2 regions of the Stenotrophomonas sp. KH_036_B genome follow, and region 1 is predicted to be linked to the other one. Evidence: riboswitches for the same ligand, from Rfam matches in the RefSeq annotation. Region 1 holds a riboswitch; the other holds the start of a gene.
What was found. A riboswitch is a leader RNA that binds a small molecule or an ion and turns the genes downstream of it on or off. The one in region 1 is predicted to bind thiamine pyrophosphate.
Positions count from the first base shown of each region.

Region 2: linked by a shared signal. The riboswitch ahead of AC3ITN_RS00880 (TonB-dependent receptor) and the one ahead of thiC (phosphomethylpyrimidine synthase ThiC) in region 1 are both predicted to bind thiamine pyrophosphate.

Region 1 is NZ_CM174491.1:3,561,330-3,577,136, forward strand. It holds gene AC3ITN_RS15830 (TonB-dependent receptor plug domain-containing protein) at 1-2,136, opposite strand, end outside; gene AC3ITN_RS15835 (helix-turn-helix transcriptional regulator) at 2,205-3,086, opposite strand; gene AC3ITN_RS15840 (winged helix-turn-helix domain-containing protein) at 3,210-5,516, opposite strand; gene AC3ITN_RS15845 (ion channel) at 5,777-6,454, opposite strand; gene thiC (phosphomethylpyrimidine synthase ThiC) at 6,584-8,461, opposite strand; TPP riboswitch at 8,560-8,661, opposite strand; gene AC3ITN_RS15855 (BCCT family transporter) at 8,883-10,454, shown strand; gene ggt (gamma-glutamyltransferase) at 11,099-12,817, opposite strand; gene AC3ITN_RS15865 (hypothetical protein) at 12,863-13,231, opposite strand; gene ilvC (ketol-acid reductoisomerase) at 13,307-14,281, shown strand; gene ilvG (acetolactate synthase 2 catalytic subunit) at 14,321-15,807, shown strand, end outside.
Region 2 is NZ_CM174491.1:208,178-223,984, reverse strand. It holds gene AC3ITN_RS00895 (ATP-binding protein) at 20-3,607, opposite strand; gene AC3ITN_RS00890 (response regulator) at 3,686-4,324, shown strand; gene AC3ITN_RS00885 (phosphotransferase enzyme family protein) at 4,321-5,451, shown strand; TPP riboswitch at 5,492-5,586, shown strand; gene AC3ITN_RS00880 (TonB-dependent receptor) at 5,654-7,825, shown strand; gene pnuC (nicotinamide riboside transporter PnuC) at 7,822-8,406, shown strand; partial or broken gene AC3ITN_RS00870 (VOC family protein) at 8,476-8,559, shown strand; gene AC3ITN_RS00865 (phosphocholine-specific phospholipase C) at 8,567-10,690, opposite strand; gene AC3ITN_RS00860 (TonB-dependent receptor) at 10,708-13,131, opposite strand; gene AC3ITN_RS00855 (efflux RND transporter permease subunit) at 13,331-15,807, opposite strand, start outside.

The sequences.
Region 1 (15,807 bases):
GATATCCAGGCCCTGCACGAAGTTCGGGCTGTAGACCAGGCCGACGGTCCAGGTCTTGGAGGTTTCCGGGGTCAGCTCTTCATTGGAGCCGGACAGGTACGCGTAGTTCGACTGCGCACCGGCGCCCGAGGCGTCAACACCGCCCGACGCTTCCTGACGGAAGTTGGCCGGCACGACAGCCGCGCAACGAGCCGCAACGTCGCCGTTGCGCACGGCTGCACCGAAGGTGGTGTCGCACGGATCGGTGTACTTGTCGAAGGTTTCCGAGGTGCCGCCGTACAGATCAGCCACGGTCGGCGCACGGAAGCCGGTCGCGTAGGTGCCACGGACCAGCAGGTCGTCGATCGGCTTCCACTTCAGGCCGAACTTGCTGTTGATCGTGTCGCCGAAGGTGTTGTAGTCCGAGTAACGGCCAGCCATGTCGACCGACAGTTCTTTGGCGAACGGCAGGTCAGCCAGGATCGGCACGTTCAGTTCGAGGTAGTACTCGTCCAGCTTGTAGCCGCCGGTGGTCGGCGCGCCGGCCAGATCGGTGCTCAGACCCGACTGCAGAAGGGCGTCCGGGCTGTAGTTGGCATCCTCTTCACGGTGCTCGTAGCCGGTTGCGAACGACAGGTCGCCCGCCGGCAGGGTCACGATGGAGCCGCTCAGGTTGGCGCTGTACACCTTGCTGGTGGTAACCGAGGTGTCGTGGCTCGGCAGGAACAGGTAGTTCCGCAGTGCCTCGTTGTCCAGCGAACCCTGGCCTGCGGTGCCGTACGGCAGCAGCGGGTTCCACGGGGTGCAGCCAGCGATCGGGGCGGCGGCCGAACCGCACTGAGCCACGCCATTGGCATCGATGTACGACGCACCCACGGCGTTCTGCACATTCGGAATGAACAGGTTGCCGGTGCCGGTCTTGACGCCCTTGTTCCGGTTGTAGACGTAGCCCACATCCCAGTCGAAGTACTTGTCAGCGAACTCGAACGACCCTTCCAGACCACCGCTGAAACGGAAGGTGTTCAGCTCGGACTTGGTCTGGCGCGGCATTTCCCAGGTACGACGCATGAAATTGACGTCGGTATCCAGCGGGTTGAAGACGCTGTCGGCCGACAGCGGGGTGTCATACGCGACCGAACGGTACGGATAACCGGCGATCTGCTGCAGTGCTTCGCGCTCGGTGTACAGAACGCTGGCGGTACCGCGGATGCTGTCGGTGAAGTCGAACTGACCGTTGCTGAAGACCGAGCGACGCTTGATACCGGTCGACAGGAACATCTGCTGCGACGGATTCGACAGGTCGGCGTTGGTCAGCCCGTGGTAATCGGCAAAGTTGGTCGGATCGCCACCCGGATTCAGGGTGTAGTTGCCGCCCGGGGTGACCAGCACGCCGTTCTCGGTGATGGCACTCCAGCCGTTGGAGTTGTCGTCGGTCGGAGTCGGATGACGGTAACCGTTGGCGGAGGCGCTGTAGCGGCGATCCTTGGCCAGGACCGGCTCTTCTTCGCTGTACTCGGCGCCGAAGGTCAGCGAACCGCGCTCACCGGTCTGGCCATAGACGAAGTTGTAGGTGGTCTTGTCGCCGTCGCCCTGGCCGTACTGGCCCTTGTAGAAGCTGGCTTCCAGACCGTCGAAGTTCTTGCGGGTGATGATGTTCACCACGCCGGCGATCGCGTCCGAGCCGTAGATGGCCGAAGCACCGTCGGTCAGGACTTCAATGCGCTCGACCACCGAGGTCGGAATCGACGCCAGGTCAGTGTAGCCGCCCGAGCTGACGCCCATGCGCTTGCCGTCCAGCAGTACCAGGGTACGTTCCGGACCCAGGTTGCGCAGGTCGACGTACTGGCCGCCCACTTCTTCGCCCGACGACAGTGCGTCGGCGCGGCTGATGGCCGGGGAGCCGGTGGCAGACAGGTTCTGCACGATATCGGCAACGCTGGTGAAGCCCTGCTTCTCGATGTCGGCACGCGTCAGCGCGATGACCGGCTGAGCGGTTTCCATGCTGGCCTGGCGGATGCGCGAGCCGGTGACCGAGATGCGATCCAGGTCAGTGGTGCCGGAGGCTGCTTCCTGTGCCGAGGCAAGGCTCGGCACGAGCGCCAGCGCAATGCTGGCCGGCAGAAGACCCAGCCGCACTGCGGGAGTACGAAAATTCATCAATCTCTCCAAGGTACGTTAGTAGCGTGTTAAACCGCCTCGGAAAGTTACGATTGCGTTACCGTTAATTATTTGCGCGATGCCACCGGACTCTTTGCCGACTTTGGCGGAAGCATTCCACCGGCCTGGCGGAAGCCCGACGCAGACTGCCCATAACGTGCGCGAAACGCCCGCGCGAAGCTGCAGCAGTTGTCGAATCCGCTGGCCGCGGCGACTTCGCCGATCATCATGTCGGTATCGCGCAGAAGGTCAGCAGCGCGCTCCAGGCGCAGGCGCGCCGACAGCGACTGCGGGCTTTCTTCGTACAGGCTCTGGAAGGTCTTGGACAGGTACCAGCTGGAGAAGTTGGTCAGCTCCGCCAGCTCGCCGATACGCACCACGCGGTGGCTGTTGCCTTCCAGGAACAGACGCGCGCGCTGCATGCGCCCGAACACCTGGCGCTTGCGGATGCGCGAACGTCCCGGGCAACGCTGTACGCCGGTGGCCAGCACGCGCTGAAGCGACGCCAGGTGCAGCAGCACCGGGCGCAGTGCCTGCGCCGGCTGACCGCTGGCCAGCGCATCGCGCCACAGCCGCAATGCCACGCGCAGTTCGCCGCGGCTCATGCTGCCACGGCCCGCATACAGGCTGCAGTCGGCCAGCTCACCCAACGCACGCAGCGCTTCGGGTGCCAGGCTCAGGCCGATGCACAGGCCATCGCGGCCGGCCTGGATCATCGGCTTGGATTCCTTCTCGAACGCGATCCATTCGCGCTGGCGCAGCCGGAACCTGCCCTCCTTCGACTCCACCCAGGCGCTGCCGCGCAGCTGCATCCACACGGTGAAGGTGGTGCCTGCGGTCTGCAGGCTGCCCAGCCGGGCCACGCCCAGGCAGGTGGGCAGCGGACCGTCGTCGACGATCTTGTCCAGGGAGAGCGATTGGCCGCGATCGGCCAGGGAAAGCTGACGCATGACGTGCACCGGTGTTTGCCATTACAGGGCAACCGTTTTGCCAAATCAGGCGGGCAGCGTCAGGAACGAACTACGAGATTGATCCGAATTCGACACGAGACCAACACGAAGGAAACACGATGCTTACTTTCCCTTCCAGAACAACGGGTTGGGGATGACCGAAAACACCGTCCGCGGCGGCTCCGGCAGCGTCATCACCCCGATGTCGGCGCCGTCGGCGACGGCCAGGGCCAGGTACAGCGCGCTGCCATCGGGCTGCGCACTGAATCCGTTGCCGGCGCTGAGCCGATCGGCATCCAGGCAGTACTCGGCGCCATCGGACGGCGTGTTGATCCGCGCGAAGACCGTCGCGCAGTCTGCGCGGGTGGAAAGATAGTCCAGGCTGCCGTCGCGGGCCACGGCCCAGGTGCGGTAGCGCCAGCGCGACGGCCGATCCTCACTGACCTGCTGGATGCTGGACGGATCCAAGCGCGCATCGGCTGACCAGAGTCCACCCGCAGACAGGCGGGTGAACAGGACACGTTGGTGCGCCGCGTCGAATCGCGCCTGCGATACGCCATCAATATGCGCCAGCAGTTTCCAGGGCGTGCTGCGCCGGTCGAACAATGAGAGGCGCATGCGCTCGTCCTCGTCACGCTCGACCACCAGCACGTGGTCGTTGTCGCCGGCGTACAGCGCCTGCAGCGGTTGTGCCACCGGTACCGGCAGCGCCACCACCTGTTCGTCGCGCGGCGATACTTCATAGATGACCGGCTGCGCCTGCGCGTCGCGGCCGGAGACCAGCAGATGCTTGCTGTCCGGCGACCAGTCTGCGGCCTGCCGGGTTTCCGGACGCAGGCCCTCGACCGGGCGCAGCGAATCCGGGCGCGACAGATCCGCCCACCACAGGCCGTAGTTGCCGGAACGGTCGGAGGTGAAGACCAGTTGCTGCCCATCGGGCGCCAGCATCGGCTGGCCATCGCGGCCGTTGGACGGGAACAGGCGTTCCGGTGTGCCCGGGCGTCCGTCCGTGACCGGCACCCGGAACAGGCCGAACTGCGCCTTGCGGTGCACGAAGGCCAGCATGTTGTTGTGCCGCGACAGCGCCGGCGACTGCGCGTCGTCGATGCCCACGTCACGCAGCGTGCGGGTGTCGGTATCCAGCTCGTACAGGCGCGCCTCGCTGTCCACGCGGCGGCCGAACACGATGTGGCGGCTGTCGCTGCGCCAGGCCCAGCCGCGGATCTCGGCCGAATCATTGGTGAGCTGCTCGGGCACCCCACCCTGCGCCGGCAGGCGCCACAGGTCACCGATCTGCGGATTGCGCACGAACACGATCCAACGCCCGTCCGGAGAGAAGCGCGGGGCGTAGTCGAAACTGTCCTCGGCCACCGTATAGTTCACCGGGCGCCACTGACCGCTGGCGATGTCCAGGACCCGGATGCCCCGGTACGCGTGGCGACCGGCGAGGGAGCCGAACACCAGGCCACGCCCGTCAGGGGTCCAATCGAAACTGAGCAGCTCGGTGCCGTCGCAGCGCGTCACGTGGCGGACCGCGCCGCCCGTGGCGCTGCCGATCAGCACCTCGCAGCTGCCGTCCGGGCCGACGCGGGCGAACGCGATCTCGCGGCCGTTGGGCGACCAGCTGGGAAAGCGATCCGAATGACCCGGCGGGGTATCGGCCAGCGCGCGTGCCGGCGAGTTGCCCGATGTCTGGACCTTGATGGTGCTGCCGGCGTGGCCATTGCCGTCGGCCTCATAGGCAACCTGCGAGCCATCCGGCGACACCGTGGGATAGGTTTCAAACCCTGCGGTAGCCGTGATCAGACGATACGGGCGCTGCGGGCTGCCCACCACCCGGCTGCCGTCGGCCAGCACGCCACTGCCTGCGGCGCCCTGGGCGGGGCGTTGCAGCAGCAGCGCCGTCATCACCAGCAGCGCAATGACCATGCCCAGCCCGATCGCCAGCAGAACGTAGCGGCGCATGCGCCGCCAGAGACTGCGTGGGCGCGGGGCAGGTGTGGCCGCCGCAAATTCTGCCGCCAGCGCATGGCGTTCGTCCTGGTTCGGGGCCGCGTCGACATCGACGTCCGCCTCCACCACGCCGGTTACCGGCTGCAGCAATCGATAGCCGGTCTTGGCGATGGTTTCGATATAGGCCGTACCGGCCTCGTCGTCGCGTGAGAACGCCTTGCGCAGCTGCGTGATGGCCTGGGTGAGCACATCGTTGGTGGGCAGCGTGTCCGGCCAGACTTCGGCGAACAACTCGTCGCGGGTCACCACGGCGCCGGGGACGCGCATCAACACCTTCAACACGCCCAACGCCTTGGGAGTAAGCCGACGCGGACGACGCGCACCGTCCACCGCTACCTCACGCGATGACAGCGTCAGGGTGCACTCTCCGATCCGGAGGCGGTCAGCAAGGGGTGTCACACTTTCTATGAGGGACATTCCGGTGAAACAGCAACTTCAGGTGCGCGGGATCCGTCCAACCGCTGGACAAACCAACCGCCAAATTATGCAAACAGCATCAGCGCAACGCGCAAATTCTGCCAATGCTGATAAGCCTAGCCTATAGCGGTTAAACCGCGCCTGTGCGCCGGGACAACATCAGGCCCTCTCTCGCCGACGAATCCACATAAACTGCTTCACTATTCGCGCCCTTTGGCGCGAATTTTTTATCTGCGATTCAGAATAACTTTATCTTCGATTCAGTTTCGCGCATTGCGGATCATCGTCAGTCCGACCAGTCGCGACACCACCAGCGCCACGTACATCACGCCTGCGAACTGTTCCAGCATGACCAGCGCGCGTGCCTGCGGATGCACCGGCACGACGTCGCTCAGGCCTACCCCCGAAAGTAAGCTGAAGCTGAGATAAAGCAGCTCCATCCAGGTGCGCAGTTCGTTTTCGCTGGTCGCCACGAAACTGCCGGGATACCACTGCTGGCAGACGGCGAACGCGAAGGCGAACGCCCACGCCAGCAATGTGAAGGTGGCACCGGCCGCGAACAGTTCGTCGCGGGTGACCTTGTGGTCCTGGAGCATGTACGCGATCAGGCTGCCGGCGGTGTAGAAGTACAGCAGGCATTCGAGCAGCTGTGCGGTGGTGACCAGGGCCGGGCGGCCCAGCACGGCCCCGGTGATGGAGAACACCACCGAGGGGATGGCCAGCACCAGCGCCACCCACATGCCCAGCGGGCTGCGCCGTACCACCCACAGCGCCAACCCGAGCACGGCGATGCCGAACGCACCGAACAGCGCGCGGCTGGCACCGGCCTCGTCCATGGCCGGGTACAGCAGCACGCCCAGCAGCTGCACGCCGAGCAGCCATGCCGACGGATGCCGGCGGGCGATGGCCAGCCATTTGGTGGTGCGTGCTATCGCCATCGTCCAGTCCCTGTCCCTGTATCGGTGCGCCGAAGCTTAACGGAGCCCGCACCGAGGCGGCATGACGGCCGCCCCGGCACCTGCGCTTGGCCAGTCACGACCCGTGGCGTCACGACCAACGGTCGTGACCTACCCCGGTTGGTAGACCTCGGCGCCGAGTTCGCGGAACTGCGTGGACTTCTCGGCCATGCCGGCCGCCAGCGCCGCCTGCGCGTCCAGCCCCTGCCCCGCCGCATAGTCGCGCACGTCCTGGGTGATCTTCATCGAACAGAAGTGCGGCCCGCACATCGAGCAGAAGTGGGCGAGCTTGTGCGCGTCCTTGGGCAGGGTTTCATCATGGAACTCCTTCGCCTTCTCTGGATCCAGCCCGAGGTGGAACTGGTCTTCCCAGCGGAACTCGAAGCGGGCCTTGCTCAAGGCGTTGTCGCGCACCTGCGCGCCGGGATGGCCCTTGGCGAGGTCGGCGGCATGTGCGGCGATGCGGTAGGCCATGATCCCGTCGCGCACATCCTGGCGGTTGGGCAGGCCGAGGTGTTCCTTGGGCGTGACGTAGCAGAGCATGGCCGTCCCGAACCAGCCGATCATGGCCGCGCCGATCGCGCTGGTGATGTGGTCGTAGCCCGGCGCGATGTCGGTGGTGAGCGGCCCCAGCGTGTAGAACGGCGCTTCACCGCATTCGTGCAGCTGCTTGTCCATGTTCTCCTTGATGAGCTGCATCGGCACATGGCCGGGACCCTCGATCATGGTCTGCACATCGTGCTTCCAGGCGATCTTCGTCAAGTCGCCCAGCGCTTCGAGCTCACCGAACTGGGCGGCATCGTTGGCATCGGCGATGCACCCCGGGCGAAGGCCGTCGCCGAGCGAGAAGGTCACGTCGTACGCCTTCATGATCTCGCAGATGTCCTCGAAGTGCGTATAGAGGAAATTCTCGCGATGGTGGGCGAGGCACCACTTGGCCATGATCGAGCCGCCGCGCGAGACGATGCCGGTGACGCGCTTTGCGGTCAGCGGCACATGGCGCAGCAGCACACCGGCATGGATGGTGAAGTAATCCACGCCCTGTTCGGCCTGTTCGATCAGGGTGTCGCGGAAGATCGCCCAGCTCAGTTCCTCGGCGCGGCCGTCCACTTTCTCCAGTGCCTGGTAGATCGGCACCGTGCCGATGGCCACCGGCGAATTGCGCACGATCCATTCACGGGTTTCATGGATGTGCTTGCCCGTGGACAGGTCCATCACCGTGTCGCCGCCCCAGCGGATGGCCCACACCAGTTTCTCCACCTCTTCGGCGATGCCGGAGGAAACCGCGCTGTTGCCGATGTTGGCGTTGATCTTGGTCAGGAAGTTGCGGCCGATGATCATCGGCTCACTTTCCGGGTGGTTGATGTTGTTGGGCAGCACCGCACGCCCACGTGCGATTTCAGAGCGCACGAATTCCGGCGTGATCAGCGCGGGAATGGCGGCGCCGAACGATTGCCCGGGGTGCTGCATCAGCAGCGCGGTGTCGCGGATCTCCTGCAGGCGCTGGTTCTCGCGTATCGCCACGAACTCCATTTCGGGGGTGATGATGCCGCGCCGCGCGTAGTGCATCTGGGTCACGTTGGCGCCACCGACGGCGCGCCGCGGCTGCAGGCGTGCCGGGAAACGCACCGCATCCAGGCGCGGGTCATCTTCCCGCGAGCGGCCGAACGCCGAGCTCAGCCCATCCAGTAATTCGGTATCACCACGCTCGGCGATCCATGCCGCACGCAGGGCCGGCAGGCCGCTGGACAGATCAATACGGGCCTCCGGGTCGGTGTAGGGGCCGGAGGTGTCATAGACGGTGACCGGTGCGTTCTCCTCGCCGCCGAACAGGGTCGGGGTGCGGGTCAGCGGGATTTCGCGCATCGGCACCTGCAGGTCGCTGCGCGAGCCCTGCACGTGGATCTTGCGCGACCCGGGAATCGGCCGGGTGACGGACGTGGAGAGTTGTTGGGCCTGTTGCTGCAGGGCAGAGAGCTGTGCGTTCATCGGGCATCGTCCTAATTTCACGGGCAGGGACGAAGCGGCGGCGCACGGCAGACGGATCGCGCACGTGGATCGGGCACGGAGAGCCCGGGGCGCAATGCATCGGCAACGGCGAAGCTTCCCTACGCCGGTATCAACCGGATCAGGTTCGAAGGGACTGTCTCAACCTTGGCCATGTGGCCGCGGTACCCCCGCTTCGGGGCGGATTAAAGCACACCCACGGCCGATGTGCGCCGTCCCGCGCCGCCGATGGCGTAACGTGAACGGGGTGGTCATGTCGCATTGGCTAGACTGCCGCGCAGCGACACCGCTGTTCCGCTGTCCGCTGTGTCCGGCTCGACCGGCCCGAATCACGCCAGTCGTTGCCGTCGTGCCGCTGGAGACCGCGAGCCCCGGCTCGTCCCCCGTACGGAGACACGCCTGCATGGTGTTCCGACTTTCGATTGCACTGGTCCTGTTGCTGGTGCTGGTGGCCGGCGTCGCGCCGGGCCCCTTCAATGCCGTGGTCCAGAGCGGCCTGGTGCACATCATCCGCAGCACCGGCTGGCTGTACCTGCTGGTGGTGTTCATCACCCTGTCGTTCCTGCTCTATCTGGCCTTCGGTCGGCTGGGCTCGCTGCGCATCGGCGGCGAAGACGCCGAGCCGGAGTTCTCGAACGCCAGCTGGATGTCGATGCTGTTCGCCGCCGGCATGGGCATCGGCCTGGTGTTCTGGGGTGCGGCCGAACCGGTCTCGCACTTCGTCACCCCACCCGAAGGCCTGCCGCCGCAGAGCATGGAAGCCGCGCGCGCGTCGATGCGGTACGCATTCTTCCATTGGGGCCTGCATCCGTGGGCGATCTACGCCCTGATCGGGCTGGCGATGGCATGGTTCCAGTTCAACCGCAACGGGCGCGGGCTGATCAGCGACCTGCTGCAGCCGCTGATCGGCGCGCACCACCGCGGCTGGATCGGCACAGTCGTGAACGTGGCCGCCGTGGTCGCCACCGCGATAGGCGTGGCCACCACGCTCGGCTTCGGCACGATCCAGATCGCCGCCGGCCTGGAGCGCGTCTTCGGTCTGCACGCGGGCGCCCCCTTGCAGCTGACCATCATCGCGGTGGCCTTCGTGCTGTACATGGCCTCCACCACCAGCGGCGTGCACCGCGGCATCAAGTGGCTGTCCAACTTCAACCTCGGGCTGGCCGCCGTGTTGCTGGCGCTGGTGCTGGTGCTGGGCCCCACCGGCTTCATCTTCGACACGTTCACCACCACGATCGGCGCCTATCTCAACCAGCTGGTGACCATGAGCCTGCGCATGTCGCCGTTCTCGGGCAGCACCTGGGTGGCCGACTGGACGATCTTCTACTGGGCCTGGTGGATTGCCTGGGCCCCGTTCGTGGGCTCGTTCATCGCACGCGTGTCGCGCGGCCGCAGCATCCGCGAGTTCGTGCTGGGCGTGGTGATCGCACCGAGCGTGCTGGGCTTCCTGTGGTTCTCCGTCTTCGGCGGCACCGCGTTGTGGTCGCAGATCTTCGGCCATGTCGACCTGGTGCAGGCCCTGGGCAACGGCTACGAGACCGTGCTGTTCACCATGTTCGACAGCCTGCCGATGCCCACCGTGCTCTCGGTGCTGGCGCTGGTGCTGCTGATGATCTTCTTCGTGACCTCGGCCGACTCGGCCGTGCTGGTACTCGCCAGCATGTCCACCGACGAAGCCGGCGACCCGCCGCTGTCGCGGAAGATCACCTGGGGCGTGGCCATCGCCCTGATCGCGGGCGCACTCCTGCTCGCCGGCGGCCTGGACGCGCTGCAGGGCATGATCACCATCGCCGCCCTGCCCTTCGCACTGTTGATGCTGGCGGTGATGTGGTCGCTGTACCGCGTGCTGGACATGGAATACCAGTTGCAGCGCCGCCGCGCCCAACGCGCGCGGCGGATGATGGATGCCTGGATCGAGCGTGAGATTGCCGCGCAGGAAGAAACGCGCGATGAGGCATCGCGGGCGGATGGTTAGCGCGTAGAAGCAGCGTTTCAGTTGCTACGTAGTGGGGCGGGCGGCGGGTAGCCACGCTCCGGGACACGCCGCAAGTACGTCCATGTAGGCTTGGCAAAAACATCCATGTTTTTGACAGTCCCTCCGGTGGCCACCCGCCGCCCGCCCCCGACAGATGGCCGCGTACGGTGGCAAAAGGCAGCCACGCAGGGCGTGGCTCTACGCGGTGTCGCTGGTAGGTTCGGTTCCCGAACGAACGCACGGAATGTTCCAACGTGCGGTAACGCATGAAGATGATCGGCACCGCCGTTGATCTACCGTGGCCACCAATACACCGTCGAGGGTCGGCGGGGGCGGGTTTGCGGGACCGTAGAAAACATGGATGTTTTCTACGAGCCCCCATGGACGGGTTTACGGCGTGTCCCGCAAACCCGCACCCGCCGGCCCAGCTCAGAGCACGATTGAACCAACGGCTGTTCGCCAAAATGCGTGACGCAGCCGGGCAGGGCCCGGCTCTACGCTGTTGATGCGTGAAGCAGCCGGGCAGGGCCCGGCTCTACGCTGTTGATGCGTGAAGCAGCCGGGCAGGGCCCGGCTCTACGACGGTCGATGAGTGAAGCAGCCGGGCATTGCCCGGCGATGCGGCGATCCAGGATCGCCGGTGATCAATAGCCCGCCGCCTGCCCATCCTTGCGGCTTTCCGAGGCGCCGTAATACACGCCGGTGTCCGGGTCGCGCATGATCGCCTGGTAGCCGCCGTAGGGACCGTCGGCAAACACCACGCGGTGGCCCTTGCGCATCAACGCGCGCACCGTTTCATACGGGTAGCCGGTTTCCAGATTCACCTCGCCACCGTCACTCATCGCGGTCGCCTGCCCGGTCGGCTCGGTCGACCCCTCGTGCTGGATGCGCGGCGCGTCGCCGGCCTCCTGCAGGTTCATGCCGAAGTCCACCAGGTTCATCACGATCTGCGCATGCCCCTGCGGCTGCATCGCACCACCCATCACACCAAAACTCATCCACGGCTTGCCATCCTTCGTGACGAAGCCAGGAATGATGGTCTGGAAGGGACGCTTGCCCGGCGCGTAGCCGTTGGGATGGTCCTTGCGCAGCACGAACATCTCCCCCCGATCCTGCAGGATGAAGCCCAGCCCCGGCGGCGCCATGCCGCTGCCCATGCCACGGTAGTTCGACTGGATCAGCGAGACCATCATCCCGTCCGCGTCGGCCACGGTCATGTAGATCGTGTCGCCCTCCTCCAGCTGCTTCGGCGTGCCCGGCTGCACCTCGCGCAACGCCTTGTCCATCGAGATCAGCGTGCGACGCTCCGCCGCGTACGCCTTCGAGACCAGCTTCGCCACCGGCGCCGGCTGGAAGGCCGGGTCGGTGTAGAACCGCGCGCGGTCGGCGAAGGCCAGCTTCTTGGCCTCCACGAACAGGTGCACGTGCTCGGGTGAGCCAAAGGCGATCTTCGAGAAATCGTAGCCCTCCAGCACATTGAGAATCTGCAGCGCCGCGATGCCCTGGCTGTTCGGCGGCAGCTCCCACACATCGTAGCCCCGGTAGTTGCTGCTGACCGGCTCCACCCACTCCCCATGGTGGCTGGCCATGTCGTCATAGCTCAGATAGCCGCCGTTGGTCTTGAAATACGTGCCGATGGTGCGCGCGATGTCGCCCTTGTAGAACGCATCGCGACCGCCCTGCGCGATCTGCTCCAGCGTGTTGGCCAGGTTCGGGTTCTTCCACAGCTCGCCCTTGCGCGGCGCGTGCCCATTGACCGTGAACTGCTCCTTGAAACCCGGGTACTGCGACAGCTTCGGCACCGAACGATCCCAGTAGTAAGCGATCACCTCCGCCACCGGATGCCCCTCGCGGGCGTAGCGGATCGCCGGTGCCAGGTTGTCGGCCATCGGTTTGCGGCCGAACCGGTCGTGCAGCGCGAACCAGCCGTCCACCGCGCCCGGTACCGACACCGGCAGCGGCCCCGTGGCCGGGATCTCCTTCAGGCCGCGGCGCTGGAACTCGGCCAGCGTCAGCGATTTCGGGGAACGGCCCGAGCCGTTGTAGCCGTACAGCTTCTGCGTCTTCGGGTCCCATACGATCGCGAACAGGTCGCCCCCGACCCCGTTTCCGGTGGGCTCCATCAGGCCCAGCGCCGCGTTGGCGGCGATCGCCGCATCCACGGCCGAGCCGCCGCCCTTCATCACGTCCAGCGCGATCTGCGTGGCGAGCGGCTGCGAGGTGGCCGCCATGGCGTGCGGCGCGATCACCTCCGAGCGGGTGGCGAAGCCCTGGCCGGTCACCCGGTCGGCGGCGGTGGACAGCGTGGGCAAGGCACACAGCAGGGCGGTGGCCAGCAGGGCGCGGGCAAAGGGTCGGGACACGGGGTCTTCCTGGAGGGTGGTAGCCCGTGGATGGTCGCCCCTTCGTTACACCGTGCACATCCGACAATGGTCATGCACGACAGGCAGAACGCCCTGAAATCCGCGCAGAAACCCTGCTTCAAAACTTGAATCGGGGTTCAGCCGAACGATTTCAGCCGCAACCATCGTTGTGCGACGGGGCTTTGCGCTGGATACAGGCGAAACTGTTGGAAAATGCGGTGCGACGGTTGACAGCGGCAAAACCGCTGTGGTTTTCTCGATCACATGTTGCAGCGCCACACGCCCATTCGCGAATCCATCGAGCACGCCGGTCCCGGCGCGGCCTCCATCCATTCGCTTCTCGTCCTCGTACTTATTACCCAACCAACAGGTGCGGGACGGACCGGCGTGTAAGTAGAACTGCCAGGTATCCATCAAAACCCGCACCCCGCCAGGTGCGGGTTTTTTCGTTTCAGAACCCTCCGATTCTTCCTCCAAAGGACCTCCCCCATGAGCACCAACGACCTGCCCCAGATCAAGATCGCTGTTGTCGGCTACGGCAGCCAGGGCCGCGCGCACGCACTCAACCTGCGTGAATCCGGCTTCGACGTCGTCATCGGACTGCGTCCGGGCGGTCCCACCGAGGTCAAGGCCCAGGCCGACGGCTTCACCGTGAAAGCGCCGGCCGACGCGGTGAAGGACGCCGACCTGGTCGCCGTGCTGACCCCGGACATGGTGCAGAAGAAGCTCTACGAAGACGTGCTGGCACCGAACATGAAACAGGGCGCGGTGCTGCTGTTCGCGCACGGCCTGAACGTGCACTTCAACATGATCGCCCCGCGCGATGACCTGGACGTGGTGCTGGTCGCGCCGAAGGGCCCGGGCGCACTGGTGCGCCGCGAGTACGAGATCGGCCGCGGCGTGCCGTGCATCTGGGCGGTCTACCAGGACCGCAGCGGCAAGGCCGCCGAGTATGCGCTGGCCTACGCCACCGGCCTGGGCGGTGCGCGTGCCAACCTGATCGAGACCACCTTCAAGGAAGAAACCGAAACCGACCTGTTCGGTGAGCAGGCCGTGCTGTGCGGCGGCGCCTCCGCGCTGGTCCAGGCCGGCTTCGAAACCCTGGTGGAAGCCGGTTACCAGCCGGAGATCGCGTACTACGAAGTCCTGCACGAACTGAAGCTGATCGTCGACCTGTTCTACGAAGGCGGCATCACCCGCATGCTGGAATTCATCTCCGAAACCGCCCAGTACGGCGACTACGTGAGCGGCCCGCGCGTGATCGATGCCGGCACCAAGGAGCGCATGAAGGCGGTACTGACCGACATCCAGGACGGCACCTTCACCAAGAACTGGGTGGCCGAATACGAAGCGGGCCTGCCGAACTACAACAAGTTCAAGCAGGCCGACCTGGAGCACCCGATCGAGAAGGTAGGCAAGGAACTGCGCGCCAAGATGGTCTGGTTGCAAGGTCAAGCCGCGTAACCGCGCGGCTCCCCCACCCGCTTTCGCAAAGGTCACCGCATGAACACCTCCGCACACAGCACCGCGCCCCGCAACGGCGCACGCTGGTTGACGCAGGCCCTGGAAGCCGAGGGCGTCGATACGCTGTTCGGCTATCCGGGCGGCACCATCATGCCTTTCTATGACGCCCTGGTGGATTCCGGGCTGAAGCACATCCTGGTACGCCACGAGCAGGGCGCCGCGCTGGCCGCCAACGGCTATGCCCGCGCCAGCGGCCGGGTCGGCGTCTGCGTGGCCACCTCCGGCCCGGGCGCCTCCAACCTGGTGACCGGCATCGCCGATGCGATGCTGGATTCGGTGCCCATGGTCTGCATCACCGGCCAGGTCGCCACCCCGCTGCTGGGCACCGACGCCTTCCAGGAACTGGACGTGTTCGGGCTGACCCTGCCCATCGTGAAACACAGCTGGCTGGTGCGTTCGGTCGATGACCTGCCGCGCGTGGTGCGCGAAGCCTTCCGCATCGCCCGCGAAGGCCGTCCCGGGCCGGTCCTGATCGACCTGCCCAAGGACGTACAGGTGGCCGATGCCTCGCACCTGCCGGTGCACGTGCCCGAGGCGGTGAATCCGCCGGTGGCACCGCAGGATGCCGCGCTGGCCGACGCCATCGCGGCCATCGCCAACGCCGAGAAGCCGGTGATCTATGCCGGTGGCGGCGTGGCGCTGGGCGATGCGGTGGAGGACTTCCGCGCCTTCGTCGACGCCAGTGCCATTCCCACCGTGCTGACCCTGCGCGGGCTGGGTGCACTGCCGCCCCAGCACCCGCACTACCTGGGCATGCTGGGCATGCACGGCACCCGCGCGGCCAACATGGCCGTGCAGGAAAGCGATCTGCTGGTGGTGGTGGGCGCGCGTTTCGACGACCGCGCCACCGGCAAGTTGAACGAGTTCGCGCCGTTCGCGCGCGTCATCCACATCGATGCCGACGCGTATGAGATCTCCAAGCTGCGCAGCGCCGACATCGCCGTGCCCGGCAACGTGGGCACCGCACTGCGTGCACTGACCGCCGCCGCGAGTGCCCACGCCAGCCAGGCTGCCTGGCGCAAGCGCTGCGCTGGCCATCGCGAACGCTTCACCGCGCGCTATGACGCACCGGGCAAGCACATCTACGCCCCGGCACTGCTGAAGCGGCTGAGCGAACTGGCCCCGTCCGACGCGATCATCGCCTGCGATGTCGGCCAGCATCAGATGTGGGTGGCCCAGCATTGCCGCTTCAACCACCCGCGCAACCACCTGACCAGCGGCGCGCTGGGCACCATGGGCTTCGGGCTGCCGGCCGCGATGGGCGCGCAGTTCGCCTGCCCCGACCGCACCGTGGTGCTGGTCTCGGGTGATGGCAGCTTCATGATGAACGTGCAGGAGCTGGTCACCATCGCCCGCTGCCGCCTGCCGGTGAAGATCGTGCTGCTGGACAACAGCTCGCTGGGCATGGTCCGTCAGTGGCAGGAACTGTTCTTTGCCGAGCGTTACAGCGAGATCGACCTGTCCGA
Region 2 (15,807 bases), 1.1 Mb from region 1:
TGGCGTCGCTCTACGACGGTCAGGCGTCCAGCGTATCCAGGTAGGTCTGCAATGCATGCTCGAACGCGGTGATGTCGGCCGCGCTGGCCGCGGTGCCCTGGGTCTGGATCTGCTGCATCACCTCGCGCGCCTGCGCGGCCAGGGCTTCGGCACCCAGCGTGCCCAGCCCGCCCACGATGCGGTGCAGGACCTCCACCGCCGTGTTGCTGTCGCCCTGCTCGCGCGCTTCCAGGCCGCGTTGCAGGTCATCCGCGGTGGCCTGGCGCATGCTGTCGATGAGCACCGCGGCCACGTGTTCGGAACCGAAGCGACGCACGATCGCCGCGCGCGTCGGCGCGGCCACCGGCACGTTGGCATCCGTCGGTGCCGCGGCGGCGACGAACGGCTCGTCGTCCGCGTCGTCCGACGGCAGCCAGCGCCGCAGCGCCTGGCGCAGGGTGGCCAGCGCCACCGGCTTGGCCAGCAGATCGTCCATGCCGGCCTCGCGGCAGCGTTGCCGGTCTTCGGCCAGCGCGCTGGCGGTCAATGCAAGCACCGGGAGTCGCTTTCCACTGCCGCGTTCGCCCTCGCGGATGTGCCGCGTCAAGGTGTAGCCATCCATCACCGGCATGCGGCAATCGGTGATGACCAGGTCGAACGCCTGGGCCTTCAGCAGTTCCAGTGCCGCCTCGCCATCCACCGCCAGCTCGTGCTGCAGGCCCAGCTGCTGCAACCGCCAGCGCATCAGCGCCTGGTTGGTGGGGTGGTCCTCGACCACGAGCACGCGGCGCCGCGCCTGCCCGGGTGGCAGCGGTGCCACCTCCGTGCCAGGGCGCTGTTCGTCGCTGATGGCCTCTTCGCCCGGCACCAGGGGCAGCGTCAGCACCACCGCCACGCGCGTGCCTTCGCCCGGCACGCTGTGCATGTCCAGCCGACCGCGCATCAGCCCCACCAGACGCTGGCAGATGCTCAGGCCCAACCCGGTGCCACCGTAGTGGCGGGTGATGGCCACATCGGCCTGCGCGAACGGCTTGAACAGGCGTTCGCGCTGCTCGGGCGAAATGCCGATGCCGGTATCGGTGACGGTCAGGCGCAGGGTCTGTGCCGCCTCGTCGTCGCGGTCCACCGCCAGGGTGATGCCGACCGCGCCGCTGTTGGTGAACTTGATGGCGTTGCTGAGCAGGTTGAACACGATCTGGCGCAGGCGCATGCCGTCCACCAGGTGCTGCGGTGCCACCGCCGCATCCACGTCCAGGCTGAGTGCCAGGCCCTTGCTTGACGCCTGTGGCGAGAGCAGCTGCTGCACGTTGTCGAGCAGACTGCGCAGCGCGACCGGCTGCGGTTCCAGCGGCAGCGCGCCCGCTTCGATGCGTGAGTAGTCCAGGATGTCATCGAGGATCTGGCGCAGCATCTGTGCCGAGTCCTCGATGACCCCGATGATGCGCCGCTGCTCGCCGTCGAGGCCCGTATGCGACAACGCCTCCACCATGCCCAGTACGCCGCTCATCGGCGTGCGGATCTCGTGGCTCATGGTGGCCAGGAAGTTGGACTTCGCGGCGGTGGCGCGTTCGGCATCGGATTTGGCTGCGGCCAGCGCATCGGCCTGCGCGCGCGCCTCGGTCACATCGACCCAGTACCCGCTCCACATCACGGCACCATCGGCGGCGGCATACGGCAGCGCGCGCGACCGCACCCAGCGCACCACGCCATGCGGGCTGGTACGGAATTCCATGTCCAGCGCGGAGAAGTCGCGTGCCGCCTGGGCCATCGCGCGGCTCACCGCGTCGCGGTCGCGCGGGTCGAGCTGTGCGGCCAGCCGGGTCTGGTCGGCCATCACTTCGACCGCACTCACCCCGAACATGGCCTGCAGGTCGCCGGTGATGTACGGGAAGGTCACCCGCCCATCGCTGTCACGCCGGGCCTGGTAGACGATCGCCGGCAGGTTGTCGGTGACTTCCACCAGGCGCTGCTCCAGGCGCCGGCGCATGCCCACCTCGCGACGCAGGCGCCAATACCCCCAGCCGTGCACCACGATGCCGGTGAGCAGCACCAGCGACAGCGGCACGGCCCAGCGCGCAACCGACCGCCAGTCCAGCCCGCTGCGGTATTCGGCCAGCAGCCAGTCGCCGCGGATCGCCGTATGTTCGCGCGGGGTGAGGTTGGCCAGCACCCGGTCGAAGGTAGTCGCCAGCGGTGCGTACTGGCGCTTCACGGCAAGCGACAGCTGGTCGTTGAACCCGGCCGGTGCCGCCACATGCAGCTTGGCCGGGTACAGCTCGCGCACGACCCGGTCGACCATCGCGAGGTTGCCGACATAGGCGTCGGCGTCGCCGTTGGCCAAGCGTGCCAACGCCTGTTCCACGCCACGCGCGGGCACGATGCGCGCACGCGGCGCGTACTGCAGCACATAGCCGCGCAGGCGCTCGGGATCGGAGAGCAGGATGCTGCGCCCGTCCAGGTCGCCCAGGCCCAGCACCGAACGGCTGTTGTTGGGGGTGACGATGACATTGGGCACGCTGATGAAGGGCTGGCTGAAGACCCATTCGTCACCAAGATAGTGGGCGTCGTTGGGCATGCCCATCACCACGTCCACGTCACCGCGGCGCATCTGCTCGCGCACCTCGAACCAGTCATGCGCCGGCACGCGCGTGAGCTGCGCGCCGACCATGCGCAGCTGGCGCAGGTAGTCGCCGGCCACGCCGCTGGGCTCGCCGGCCGCATCGATGAACGACAGCGGCGCCCCATTGGGCGCATAGCCCATGCGCAGTGGCGTGGCCAGGATGCGGCGTTCGGCTTCCCCCAGGATCAGGCGCGACTGCGCCGACCACTTCAGCGGCGGCAGCCAGCGTTTGGACACGGCCTCGCGCTGCGCCGTGGTCAGCGTGGACAGCGCGCTGTCCAGCGCCTCGGCCAGCGGCTGGCGGGCATTGGGCACGCCGAAGTGCAGCCGCTCCGGCGGCAGGTCGCTGGGACGCAGCAGGGCAAGGCCGTCCATGTCCTGCTGGCGGATCAGCGTACTCGCCACATGCGCGTTGCCGATGTAAACGTCGGCCTTGTCCTCGGCCACCATCGCCAGCGCCGCACGGGTGTCGGCCGCCATCACCTGGCGCGCGGCCGGGTACCGCGCGCGCACCTGGCCGCTGGTGAGGAATTCCCGCTCGGTGACCACGCGCAATCCGACAAGCTCGGGGTCGGCCGAGGTGCGGCTGTCGCCGACGCGTCCGACCAGGGCCAGCGGCGCATCGGCATAAGCGCCGGTGTACACCATGCAGCGCGTGCGGTCGGGAGTGAGCGTGATGTTCATCACCACATCGACCTCGCCACGGCAGGCCGCATCGAGCACGTCGGCCCAATCGCGATACATGCGAACCTTGACCTGCACGCCCAGCTGCCGCGTAAGCAGCGTCAGATAGTCGTATCCGAGCCCATCCGGTCGACCGTTCTGCATGAATTCGAAGGGTGGCCAGCCGCTGTCGTACAGGCCCAGTAAGATGGTAGGGTTCCGCTCGATCCACTCGGACTGGCGCGGTGACAACGACGGCGCAGGTGCAGGAGACGCGTTGGCCGAGGTGACCAGCATGATCGCCAGCCCCAGCACGACCAGCCAGCGGACAACGGAGGTACGCATGCTGTCTGATCTCCCTGGAATGAACCGCCCACCGCAACGTGCCTGCAAGGGCCGCTGCCTCACAGGCAATACTAGTCCATGAAACTGCGCATAATCATCGCCGACGACCACCCGGTGGTCCTGATCGGCACCAAGGCCGTGATCGAAGCCAGTGGCGTGGGCGAGGTGGTGGCCCAAGCCAGCAGCGCCGATGCGCTTTTCCAGGCATTGGCCGCGCACGAGTGTGATGTGCTGGTGACGGATTACTCGATGCCGGGCAGCCAGCAGGCTGACGGTTTCGCCATGGTCGGGATGATCCGGCGCCGTTTCCCCGACCTTCCGGTGGTGATGCTCAGCGTCTCCAACAATCTGGCCATCCTGCGCATGGTGGTGTCCACCGGCGTGCTGGGGCTGGTCGACAAGGCATCGTCGATGGATGAGCTGCCCCAGGCGATCCAGGCTGTGCATCGCGGGCAGCCGTATGTGAGCCGCACGTTGAAGGACCGCATTGACGCAATCGGCACACAAGGGGTGGACGACGACCGCACCCGGCAACTGTCGCCGAAGGAAGTGGAAGTGCTGCGCCTGCTCGGCCGTGGGCTGACCGTCAAGCAGATTGCCCAGCAACTGCACAAAAGCGTCAGCACCATCAGCCGGCAGAAGGGCGATGCCATGCTCAAGCTCGGCCTCAAGGGCGACGCCGAGCTGTTCGACTACCTGCGCGACGATCATCTTTGAACGATCACCGCGTACAGGGCCTCGACAACGACGAGGTGGCTGCCGACTGGCCCGCCATCGGCGACGCTGCGCTGGCCTGGCTGCGCGGACGCTACGCGGCGCTGGACGGCGACTGCCGGGTGCTGTGGCACAGCCCGCGGCCCTTCTCCGCCGCGGCGCTGGTGGAATGTGGGTCGCAACGCTGCTTCGTCAAGCGTCATGGCGTTCGCGTGCGCACGCCGGGCGTGCTGGAGGAGGAGCATCGCTTCATCGCGCACCTGGCCGGTGCCGGCCTGCCGGTGGTGCAGGTACTGCACGCGCATGACGGCGCCACGGCGCTTGAACACGACGGCTGGACCTACGAGCTGCATGCCGAGGGCGACGGCCAGGATCTGTACCGCGACCTGCCGTCGTGGACACCGCTTGCCAACCTCGCGCAGGCGCACGCGGCCGGCGCGATGCTCGGTCGCCTGCACCACGCGTCCGCCAGCTATCACGCACCGCAGCGCGGCACCCACCTGCTGGTGGCACGCGACGATCTGATCCGCGCCGCCGATCCCGTGGACGCGCTGCGCCGCGATCTGGCCACCCGCCCCGGGCTGGCCGCCTACCTGTCGCGCCAGCACTGGGAACAGGACCTGCAGCGCGCGGTCCTGCCGTGGCATGACGCACTGGCGGGACGCCTGCAGGCCGAACCGGTGCTGTGGGGCCACAACGACTGGCATGCCTCCAACCTGCTGTGGAACGGCCAGGACCCGCACGCCACGATCGGCACCATCTTCGACTTCGGCCTGGCCTCGCCGGCCAGCGCACTGTTCGACCTGGCCACCGCCATCGAGCGCAACGCCATCGCCTGGCTGGCAACAGACCCGGGTGGCCCGGCCGCGCACCCGGACATCGCCCTGGCCCTGCTCGTCGGTTACCGGCAGGAGCGGGCGTTGTCGGCGGCCCAGGTGCACCTGCTGGCGGACCTGCTGCCGGTGGTCCACCTGGATTTCGCCCTGTCCGAAGTGGAGTATTTCCAGGGCGTTACCGGCTCAACTGCCAACGCCGACGTGGCCTACCACACCTTCCTGCTCGGCCATGCCGACTGGTTCGGCACCGCTCCTGGCCGGGCCCTGCTGGACACCCTGCACGCCGCCGCTTGAGGTCCAGGCTCGCAACGGCGGCCGTTTGGTGGGAACATGAGCGCTGAAGCGGGGGTGCCTGGATGACCAGGCTGAGAGAGTCCCTTGGAACCTGATCCGGTTTGCACCGGCGTAGGGAGCTTTGAGCAGCGCACGCACCGCCCGTCCGGCCTGGTGCGCGCGTGCGCCTTCGCTTCGTCTCCTTTGGCTGATGACGAATCGAATGAACCGCTGCTACCGCCTCTCGCTGTTGACCGCCGCCCTCTGCGCCGCGCTGCCGCTGCATGCCAGTGAAGCCGACCCCGTCACGGGCGACCGTTCGCCCACCGACCTGGCCGGTGTCCGTGTGCAGGCGCGCAAGCCCGCCGCCGCGATCCCGCCGTCGAGCAGCTTCGGCAGCAGTGACTGGAAGAGCACGCCGGCCTCGGTGAACGTACTGGACAGCGCCTTCCTGGACCGCCTGCAGGTGCGCACGCTGTCGGAGCTGGCCCGCCACGATGCGTCGCTGGGCGACAGCTACGCACCGGTCGGCTACTACCACAACATCGCCATCCGCGGCTTCGCGCTGGACCCGGCCACCGGCTACCGTTTCAACGGGCTGTCCATCGCCGGTGAACAGCGGCTGGCGCTGGAGAACGTGCAGCAGGTGGAAATCCTCAAGGGCGAAGCCGGCCTGGCCGCCGGCGTGATGGCCCCCGGCGGGATCATCAACTATGTCGGCAAGCGCCCGGCCGAGGTCACCACCGTCACCCTGGGCACCGACTCGGAAGGGTCGCGCTATGCGGCGGTGGACGTGGGCCGCTGGCTGACGCCGCGGTTCGGCCTGCGCTTCAATGCCGCCTGGGATGACAGCGCGTCCTACATCGACCACGCCGACGGCCGCCGCAACTTCTATTCGCTGGCGGCTGACTGGCTGATCGGCGAACACGGCAAGCTGGAAGTGGACGCCAACTACCAGACCAGCGCGCAGCGCTCGGCGTCCGGCTACCAGCTGCTGGGCGGCAGCGCACTGCCGCGCGGGGTGGACCGCAGCCGCATGCTCGGCCACCAGCCATGGCAGCAGCCGGTGGGCATCGACAGCACCAACGTCACGGCACTGCACACCTACGATTTCAGCCCGGACTGGCAGTCGCGCGTGTCGCTCGGCCACAGCCGTTCGGTGATCGACGACAACGTCGCGTTCGCCTACGGCTGCTACTACGCCGCCGAATGCGCCGATGGCAGCGTGCCGGGCAACTACTTCGCGCCCAATGGCGATTACGACATCTACGACTACCGAAGCCCCGACGACACCCGCCGCAACGACGAGCTGCGCGCGGAGCTGCGCGGACGCTTCGCCACCGGCGCGGTCACGCACCAACTCTCTGTCGGGCTGAGCGCGTTCCACCGCACCGTGGACAAGCGCCAGAACGTCAACGAATACGTGGGCACGTCCAACATCGGCGATGCGCAGGTGCCGGTGTTCGACCCCTCGCCGCTGCAGCCGGGCCCGTCCGCGCGCCGCCTGGACAGCTGGCAGCGCGCGCTGTTCGCGCTGGACCGCATGCAGTTTGGCGATGACTGGCAGTGGCTGGCCGGCGGCCGCTACGTGCGCCTGGACGAACGCGCCTACGACAAGCGCGGCACGCCCGAACGGCACAGCCGCATGTCCCGGTTCCTGCCGCAGACCGCGCTGGTGTGGTCGGCCACCGGCCAGCTCAACGTCTACGCCAGCTACGTGGAGGGCCTGTCGCTGGGCCAGGAAGCGCCGTTCTGGACCAGCAACGGCAGCACCTTCCTGCCGGCGATGCGCTCGCGCCAGCTCGAAGTGGGCGTGAAGTACGCCGCCGCCGATGCGCTCACGCTGGGCGCGGCGCTGTTCCGCACCACCCAGCCGTTCCAGTACGCCAAGCCGGATGACAGCGACGCGGGCTACACCTTCGTGCAGGAGGGCAAGCAGACCCACACCGGGCTGGAACTCACCGCCAACGGCCAGCTCACCGAACGCCTGGCGCTCACCGCCAGCACCAGCGTGCTGCAGGCGCGCGCGCGCGATGCCGGCACCGCGTTCTACGACGGCCAGCAGCTGGTCAACGTGCCCAAGGTGCGGGCCGCCGTGCATGTGGACTACGCCCTGCCCTTCGCGCCGGGCCTGGACGTGAGCGGCGGCTGGCGTTACGCCTCCTCCAATGCCGCCACCGTGGATGGCAGCGTAAAGGCACCGTCCTACTCGGTGTTCGATGCCGGCGTGCGTTTCCGGCACGCGCTGCGCACGCATCCGGTCACCTGGACCCTGTCGGTGGACAACGTGTTCGACCGTTTCTACTGGCGTGACACCGGCAGCAGCTACGGCGATTACTACCTGTTCGCCGGCGCGCCGCGCCAGGCGCGCCTGTCGGTCACGGTCGGGCTATGAACCCGGCTGTTCTCGAATGGTCGGCGGTGGTGGCCAGCCTGCTGGGCGTGTGGCTGATGGCGCGCCGACGCATGCTCGCCTGGCCGGTGGGGCTGCTGGCGGTGGGCCTGTACGCGGTGGTGTTCATCGAGGCCAGGCTGTACTCGGACACCCTGCTGCAGGTCGCCTTCGGCGGCTTCCTGTTGTACGGCTGGCTGAGCTGGCACCGGCATGCCGAACAGGACGGCGCGATCGTCATTGCGCCGCTGCCGCGCCGCCAGCTGCTGCGTGACCTGGCGGTGGGCATCGTGTTCGGCATCGCCCTCGGCGCGGCCATGCACACCTGGACCAACGCGGCCCTGCCCTGGCTGGACGCGATGCTGGCGGCGTTGAGCCTGGTGGCGCAGTGGTGGCAGGCGAGGCGCCATGTCGCCACGTGGTGGCTGTGGATCGTGGTCGATGTGGTGTACGTGGCCATGTACCTGGCCAAGTCGCTGGATGTCACCGCGGGCCTGTACCTGGTGTTCGTCGGCATGGCGGTGATGGGGCTGCGCGCGTGGACGGCCGCCGGCCATGCAGGGGCGGAACTGAAACCGCGCTAGGCTGCGGCGATGAGCCAGACCCCCGAACTGCTGCGCCGCCTGCTGCAGGCGAAGGACCGGATGGCGGGCTACGGCACCGTGGATGCCGGCTTCCGCGATCCTTCCGGCAACGGCTGGAAGATGATCGAGCGCAGCGCCGGGGCAAGTGCCTGAGCGACGGTCAATCCAGCAGGAACCGCATCGCCTCGGTGCCCAGCGCCGGGTCGGTACTGCCCGGTCGGCCGTCTTCGATGCGTCCGGCCAGGCGCTGGCTTGCACCCGGCTGCTCGATGACCAGGTCGTACCAGCCTGCCGTGGCGGTGCCATCCCAGCCGATGTCCAGCGTCTGCCCGGCCTCGAGCTGCAGCTCGCGTTCGGGCATCTGACCTGCGTAAGCGGCGGCACGGACGCTGACCGCCTGCGGCAGCGCGCCGTGGTTGCGCAGCTGCAGGTGCAGCCTGCCATCGGCGCCGCGCACGCTGGCCTGCACCGGTGACGCGGCGTCGGTGGTGCCCCGGTAGTGGCGGTGGAAGCCATTCGGGCCCAACAGCCACAGGTCGTAGCCGTGTTGCTTGTCCAACGCCCAGGTGTCCTGCAGCGGCGCATCCGGTGCCACCGTGTAGCGGCGCGGGACCGCGTGCAGGCGCAGGCGATCGTAGACCTGCAGCACCGCCGCCGCGCCGTCACTGGCCAGCATCAGCCGCACGCTGGCGTTGGCATCATCCACCTCGATACCCACCTGCGGCCGGTAGGGCAGCGCGCGTGCGGGGCGCACGCCCGGTTCCTGTTGCGCGGGAAGCAGGCCTTCCGGCAGCACCGGCACCGTACGCCCGGGCAGCGCCGCCGCGCGTGCCGCACTGGCGGCGGTGGCCGGCAGCGAGGCGACGAACGGCCGCGCATCGGTCGTGGCGAAATCGAATGCGTTGGTCAGGTCGCCGCACACCGCGCGCCGCCAGGGTGAGAGTTCGGGCGCGGCCACGCCGAAGCGGCGCTCGATCAGGCGGATCACCGAGGTGTGGTCGTACACCTGCGAGTCCACCCAGCCGCCGCGGCTCCACGGCGAAATCACGTACAGCGGAACGCGCGGACCCAGGCCGTACGGACGGCCACGCAGGTCGAGCGGATCGGCCTTCTCGTTGCCCGGCGAGGGGTGTTGGTGATACTCGCCGTCGGTGCGCACCGACGATGCGCCGGCCCAGCCACCGGGCGCGCCGGCGTCGGCGGAGGGCGGGGCCGGGGGTGGCACGTGATCGAAGAAGCCGTCGTTCTCATCGAACATCAGCAGCAACGCGGTGCGGCGCCAGACGGCCGGGTCGGCGGTCAGCGCATCCAGCACGCGCGCCGTGTAGGCCGCCCCCTGCGCAGGACTGGACGGGCCGGGATGCTCGCTGCCGGCGGCGTCGGCGATGATGAAACTCACCTGCGGCAGCTGCCCTTTCAACACGTCCTCGCGCAGCTGCGCCAGGCCGCGCGTGCTGACGCCACGCTCGCGCAGGGCGGGGTCATGGCCAGGTGCGTTCCGCCATGCCTGACGGAACGGTTCAAAGCCGGCCAGCGGGTTGTCGGTGAAGTTGTCGGCCATGTCCTGGTAGATCCGCCAGTCGATCCCCGCCTGCTGCAGGCGTTCGACGTAGGTGGTCCAGGTGTAGGACTCGGGGTTGCCGCCCAGCTCGGGGAAATTGTCGTGTGAGTTGGCCACGGCCGGGCCGCCGCCGCGCGCGTGCGGATCGTTGTGCCCCGTCCACAGGAACAGCCGGTTGGGGTTGGTGCCGGCCTGCATCGCACAGTGGTAGGCGTCGCAGATGGTGAACGCCTCGGCCAGCGCGAACTGGAACGGCATGTCATCGCGGCGGAAGTAGCCCATCGCGTGGTCCTGCTTGGCCGCCGGCCAATGCCCCATGCGCCCGTGGTCCCACGCACGCTGCGCGTCGGGCCAGGTATGCGGGGTGCCCTCGACGCGCATGTAGCCGAAGTGCGCGGCGGTATCCAGCGGGAACGGCGCGATGCCGTGCGTGCCGGCCGCATTGGGTTGCAGCCACACCGAACGGCGCGGTTGCCCGGCCGCCAGCGGCGCGGCCGGCACCACGAAGCGGTCGCCGAAACCCCGCACGCCCGGCAACGTGCCGAAGTAGTGATCGAACGACCGGTTCTCCTGCATGAACACCACGATGTGCTGCAGGTCCTCCAGGCTGCGGCTGCGCGCGTGCGGCGCGATCGACGCCGCACGCGCGATGCTGGGCAACAGCGCGCTGATGCCACCGGCCAGCCCGGCCTGGAGCAGCCGTCGCCGGCCACCATCCACGATCGGCCGGCGGGCATCACTCACAGGTCGACCCGGACCGAGAAGCCAACCGTGCGGGGCGCGCCGATGAAGGCCGAATCGCTGCCATCCACGCCCGCCAGGTAGCGGCGGTCGGTGAGGTTGCTGACCACCAGGTTGGCACCCACGCCCTTCAGCTTCGGCGACAACCCCTGCAGGTCGATACCGATGTTGGCGTTGAACACCGTGGCCGACGGCAGGCGGTTCTCGTTGGAGGCATCGAGATAGCGCTCGCCAAGGTAGCGCGCGGACAGGCCGGCGTTCCAGCTGTCGCCCTGCCAGTCAGCTGATACCACCAGCACGTGCTTCGGCTGGCCGATCACCTGGGCACCATCGACGATGCCCAGCTCGGTGTCGCGGGCGAGGTTGCCGCTGCCCAGGTACTTTGAACGGTTGTAGGTGTAAGCACCGTTGATGCGCCAGCCGTTGTCCCAGCCGTAACCGAGCGCGGCCTCCAGGCCGGTGCTTTCCACGCCACCAAAGTTTTCGTAGACGCCATCGGTTTCGTCCAGGTAGTCGATCCCATCGGCCAGCCGCGCGGGCAGGTAGACGATGCGATTGTCGAACTTGATGTTGTACAGGGTCAGCGAGCCGGTCAAGGGCCAGCGGCTTATGCGCAGGCCGAGTTCGATGTTGTCGGCGGTTTCCGGTTCCACCCGCGAGAAGCGCTGTGCATCGGTCTCGCCGAGCACGCCGGACGGAATGGCAGCGAAGTTCTGCGAGAAGCCGCCGAACAGTTCCAGGCCTTCCACCGGCAGCGTCCAGGTGCCACCGGCGGAAATCAACGGGTCGGACCTGGAATCGGAGCGCACGTTCTCGGCGCTGCCGATCACGCGGTTGCGCTTCTGGTCGACGAAGAACTGCTTGACGCCCAGGCGGGCACTGAACGGACCGAAGCGCGCCACGTCCTCGACGTAGTACATCTGCTCGTCGGTCGTGTAGCGATCCTCGAACTGCACCCAGTACGGCTGGTGATCGAAGCTGATGTCGGTGCCGACGTTGAGCAGGCGGTGCCAGTCGCGGCGCACGCTGCGGTCGAACGTCTCCAGCCACACACCTGCACGCACGGTGTTGTCCACTGCGCCCAGCGTCTGCTTCCATTCCACGTCGGCGGTGACGCCGGCACGGTCGTTGTCGTAGTGCGAATGACGGTAGGACTGCACGCCCTGTACGCCCGGCGCGTAGCAGTTGGGATCGTACTCGGCACTGAAGCCGGCGCGCGGCACGCAGCCGGCACGCAGCTGCGCGGCACTGCCATCGGGGTTGACGAAGTAGAACTGGCCCAGCGCGCTGCCACCGTACACGGTGCTGCCACCGAGGTACTCCGACTCCGGCGCGCCCACGCCGTCGGCGCGTGCCTGCACCAGGTAGGGCGGCAGCCAGTCGCCGCGGCCTTCCATCCTGTGCGCGTAGCCGGTCAGCGAGGCCTTGAAGCCGTTGCCGCTGTCGAACGCGCCGCGCAGGTAGCCGAAGGTGTTCTCGCGCAGCGCCCGCGAGCCAGAGCGGAAGTTCTGGTCCAGGTACGGAATGCCGGTAAGCGTGCCGGTGAGGCCGTCGCGGTCCGGGTTGGTGGCGAACGCCTCGGGGCTGACGCTGGTGTACTCGGGTTCGTCGGCGTCGTTGTACGAGGCATAGCCGCTGAGCGTCCAGCGGTCCAGCTCGGTGACGAACTTCGCCGCCAGGTGGTCGTTGCTGACATGGCCGCTGCCGTCGATCCAGTCGTTGACGCGCGCGGACGACGCGCTGACCCATGCGCGGGTGTTGCCGCCCAGCACGCCGGTGTCGTAGCGCACGTAGTACTTGCGGGCATCGTTGTCGCCACCGCCGACCACCATGCGCAGGCGCTGTTCCAGCAGCGGGTCGCTGGTGAGGAAGTTCAGCGTGCCGCCGAGGGCTTCGTTGGAGCGCGATGAAATATCGGCCGTGCCCTGGCTGACCTCGATGGTCTCCAGGTCCAGCGTGTCGATGTAGCGGTTGGCCAGCGAGCCGCCGCCATAGCCGGAACCGCCATTGGGCAGGCCGTCGATGGTGGTGCCGATCTGCTGCGTATCGCGGTTGGTCACGAAGCCGCGCATGCTGATCTGCGTGCCCCACACCGACGAACCGGTGGCGTCGGCTTCACTCACCACCACGCCGGGCAGTTCATTGAGTGCGTTGTTGACGCTGCCCAGGATCTGCTGGCGGTTGAGCGTTTCCTGGCTGACGGTGGTCTTGGCGAAGCTGGTGGCCTGGCCGATGACCTGTACCTGGTCCAGGGTGCGCGCGTCGTCGGCCGGGGCCGGTTCGGCGGCCATGGCCTGTACGGTGGCGGTGAGCATCAGGGCAAGCAGGGAGACGCGGGGATAACGGCCAGTAGGCATCGGTGATGTGCGCGGCAGTGGGGTCGGCCGGCAGTATTGGCAGCTGCGGTTACGTCGCCATGACATCGCTTCGACGCGAGCGGTACGCTGCGGTCGCCCGACGGGTGCGCCGGGGACGCCCGACGGGGTAGAGCGGACTGTTAGTCCGCTGCCGTTCGCGCGATGACGAACGTGGTCGCGTAGGGCAGCGGACTAACAGTCCGCTCTACCCCGTCGTGTTGGTTTGTCGTGTTTTTTCGTCGTGTTGGTTCGTCGTCTCGTTCGGTCAATGTGCGCCGTGCGTGGAACGGCGGCGGAACTTGCGCGACATCCACTCGCCCAGGTCGTCCATTACCGTGAACGCGGCCGGGATCACGATCAGGCTCAGCAGCGTGGAGGTGATCAGGCCGCCGATCACGGCAATCGCCATCGGTGCGCGGAAGCTGGAGTCGCCCGCGAAGCCCAACGCGATCGGCATCATGCCCGCCCCCATCGCCAGCGTGGTCATGACGATCGGCTGGGCGCGTTTGCGGCAGGCGTCGATCAGCGCGTCGTGCTGGCTCATGCCATGTTCGTCTTCGGCCATCACCGCGTAGTCCACCAGCAGGATCGAGTTCTTGGTCGCGATGCCGATCAGCATCAGCAACCCGATCAACGCCGGCAGCGAAAGCATGTTCTGGGTGATCAGCAGCGCACCGAACGCACCGCCCGCACACAGCGGCACCGCCGCCAGGATGGTGACCGGCATCAGCGCGTGGTTGAACAGCAGCAGCAGCACCATGTAGATGCAGATCAAACCGGCGGCCATCGCCAGCATGAAGCCGATGAACAGCTCCACGAACACTTCCGCGTCGCCGGTATTGAGGAAGGTCACGCCCGGCGGCAGCTGCTTCACGCTGGGCAGAGCCTGTACCTCGGTCATCACATCGCCCAGTGGGCGACCGTTGAGCTCGGCGGTGAGGGTCACGTTGCGCTGGCGCTGGTAGCGCGAGATCTGCGAGGGACCGCTGCCCTGCTGGATATCGGCGACGGCGGCGAGCGGTACCGGCCCGTTGCGGCCCGGTACGCGCAGCTGGCCGATCAGCGCCGGGTTGGCCAGCGTGGCCTCGGCGAATCCGACCCGGATCGGCACCTGGCGGTCGGGCAGGTTGAGCTTGGCCAGGCGCTGTTCGTAATCGCCGGCGGTGGCGATGCGGGCGGCTTCGGCGATGTCCTGCGTGGCCACGCCAAGGTCCGCCGCACGCGCCGGATGCGGCACGATCTGCACTTCCGGGCGCAGCAGCGAGGCCGTGGAGGTCACGCTGCCCAGCCCCTGGATGCCGCGCAGGTCGCGCTCCAACGCCGTGGACGCTTCCTGCAGGCGCTGCGGATCATCGCCGGACAGCACCAGCTGCAGCAGGTTGCCCGGCTCGGAGCTGACATAGCTCACGCGCACGCCGGGCAGGTTGGCCAGGCGTGCGCGCGCATCGCGTTCCAGCGCGCGCTGGTCGCGGTCGCGGTCATCGGCCACGCCCCAATCCAGGATCAGCGTCGCCTTGCGCGGTTCGCCCACGCCGGTGGCGCTGGGGTCGCCCAGGTCGAGCACGGCGCCGACGGCGGTGTAGACCTGCTTCAGCTCGGGCATGTCCTTGAGCAGCGCACGCGCACGTTCGGCCACCGCCACGGTTTCCTGCAGGCGGGTGCCCGGTGGAAGCTCCAGATTGAGGTTGCTGCGGCCCAGGTCGGACTGCGGAATGAAGGTGGCCGGGATCAACGGGACCAGCGCCAGCGACCCTACGAACATGGCGAAGGCCAGCCACAGGGTCCAGCCCCGGTGGCGCAGTGCTTTGTCCACCCAGCCCAGGTACCAGCCCATCAACTTCGATTCGGGCTTCTCCTCACCATGCGGCTTGAGCAGGTAGGCGGCCATCATCGGGGTGAGCAGGCGCGCCACCAGCAACGAGAACAGCACCGCAGTTGCAGCGGTCCAGCCGAACTCGCGGAAGAACTTGCCGGCGATGCCGGGCATGAACGCCACCGGCACGAACACGGCGGCCAGGGTCAGCGAGGTGGCGATCACCGCGTTGCCGATTTCGCCGGCGGCTTCGCGTGCGGCCTCCAGCGGTGGCTTGCCCATGCGCAGGTGGCGCACGATGTTCTCGATTTCCACGATCGCGTCATCCACCAGGATGCCGACCACCACCGACAGCGCCAGCAGGGTGATGATGTTGAGCGTGAAACCGAAGAAGTACATCACCGCGAAGGTGGGAATGATCGACAGCGGCAGCGCCAGCGCCGATACCCACGTCGCCCGCCAGTCACGCAGGAACAGCCACACCACCAGCAGGGCCAGCAGCGCGCCCTCCCAGAGCATGGTCATCGACGAGTCGTAGGAGCGGTGGGTTTCGTCGATGGCAGTGGTGACCAGGCGGAAATCGATGCCCGGGTGCGCGGCCTTGAGCTGGTCCAGCGCGGCATGCACGCCGGCTTCCACCTTGACCTCGCTGGAACCACGCGTGCGCGACATCGAGAAGGCCACCACCTTCTCGCCGTCCAGCAGGGCCGCCTCGGTCGGGTCGGCGGCGCCATCGGTGACAGTGGCCAGCGTGGACAGGCGCACCGCACGCCCGTCCGGCAGTGCGATGGAATAGTCACGCAGGGCCTGCGCGTCCCCCACGGTGCCCAGGGTACGGATGGTCTGCTGTGCGCCTTCGATCTCGGCCTTGCCACCGGCGCGCTCGACCTGGATGCGCGCCAGCTGCTGCGATACGTCGCCAGCGGTGA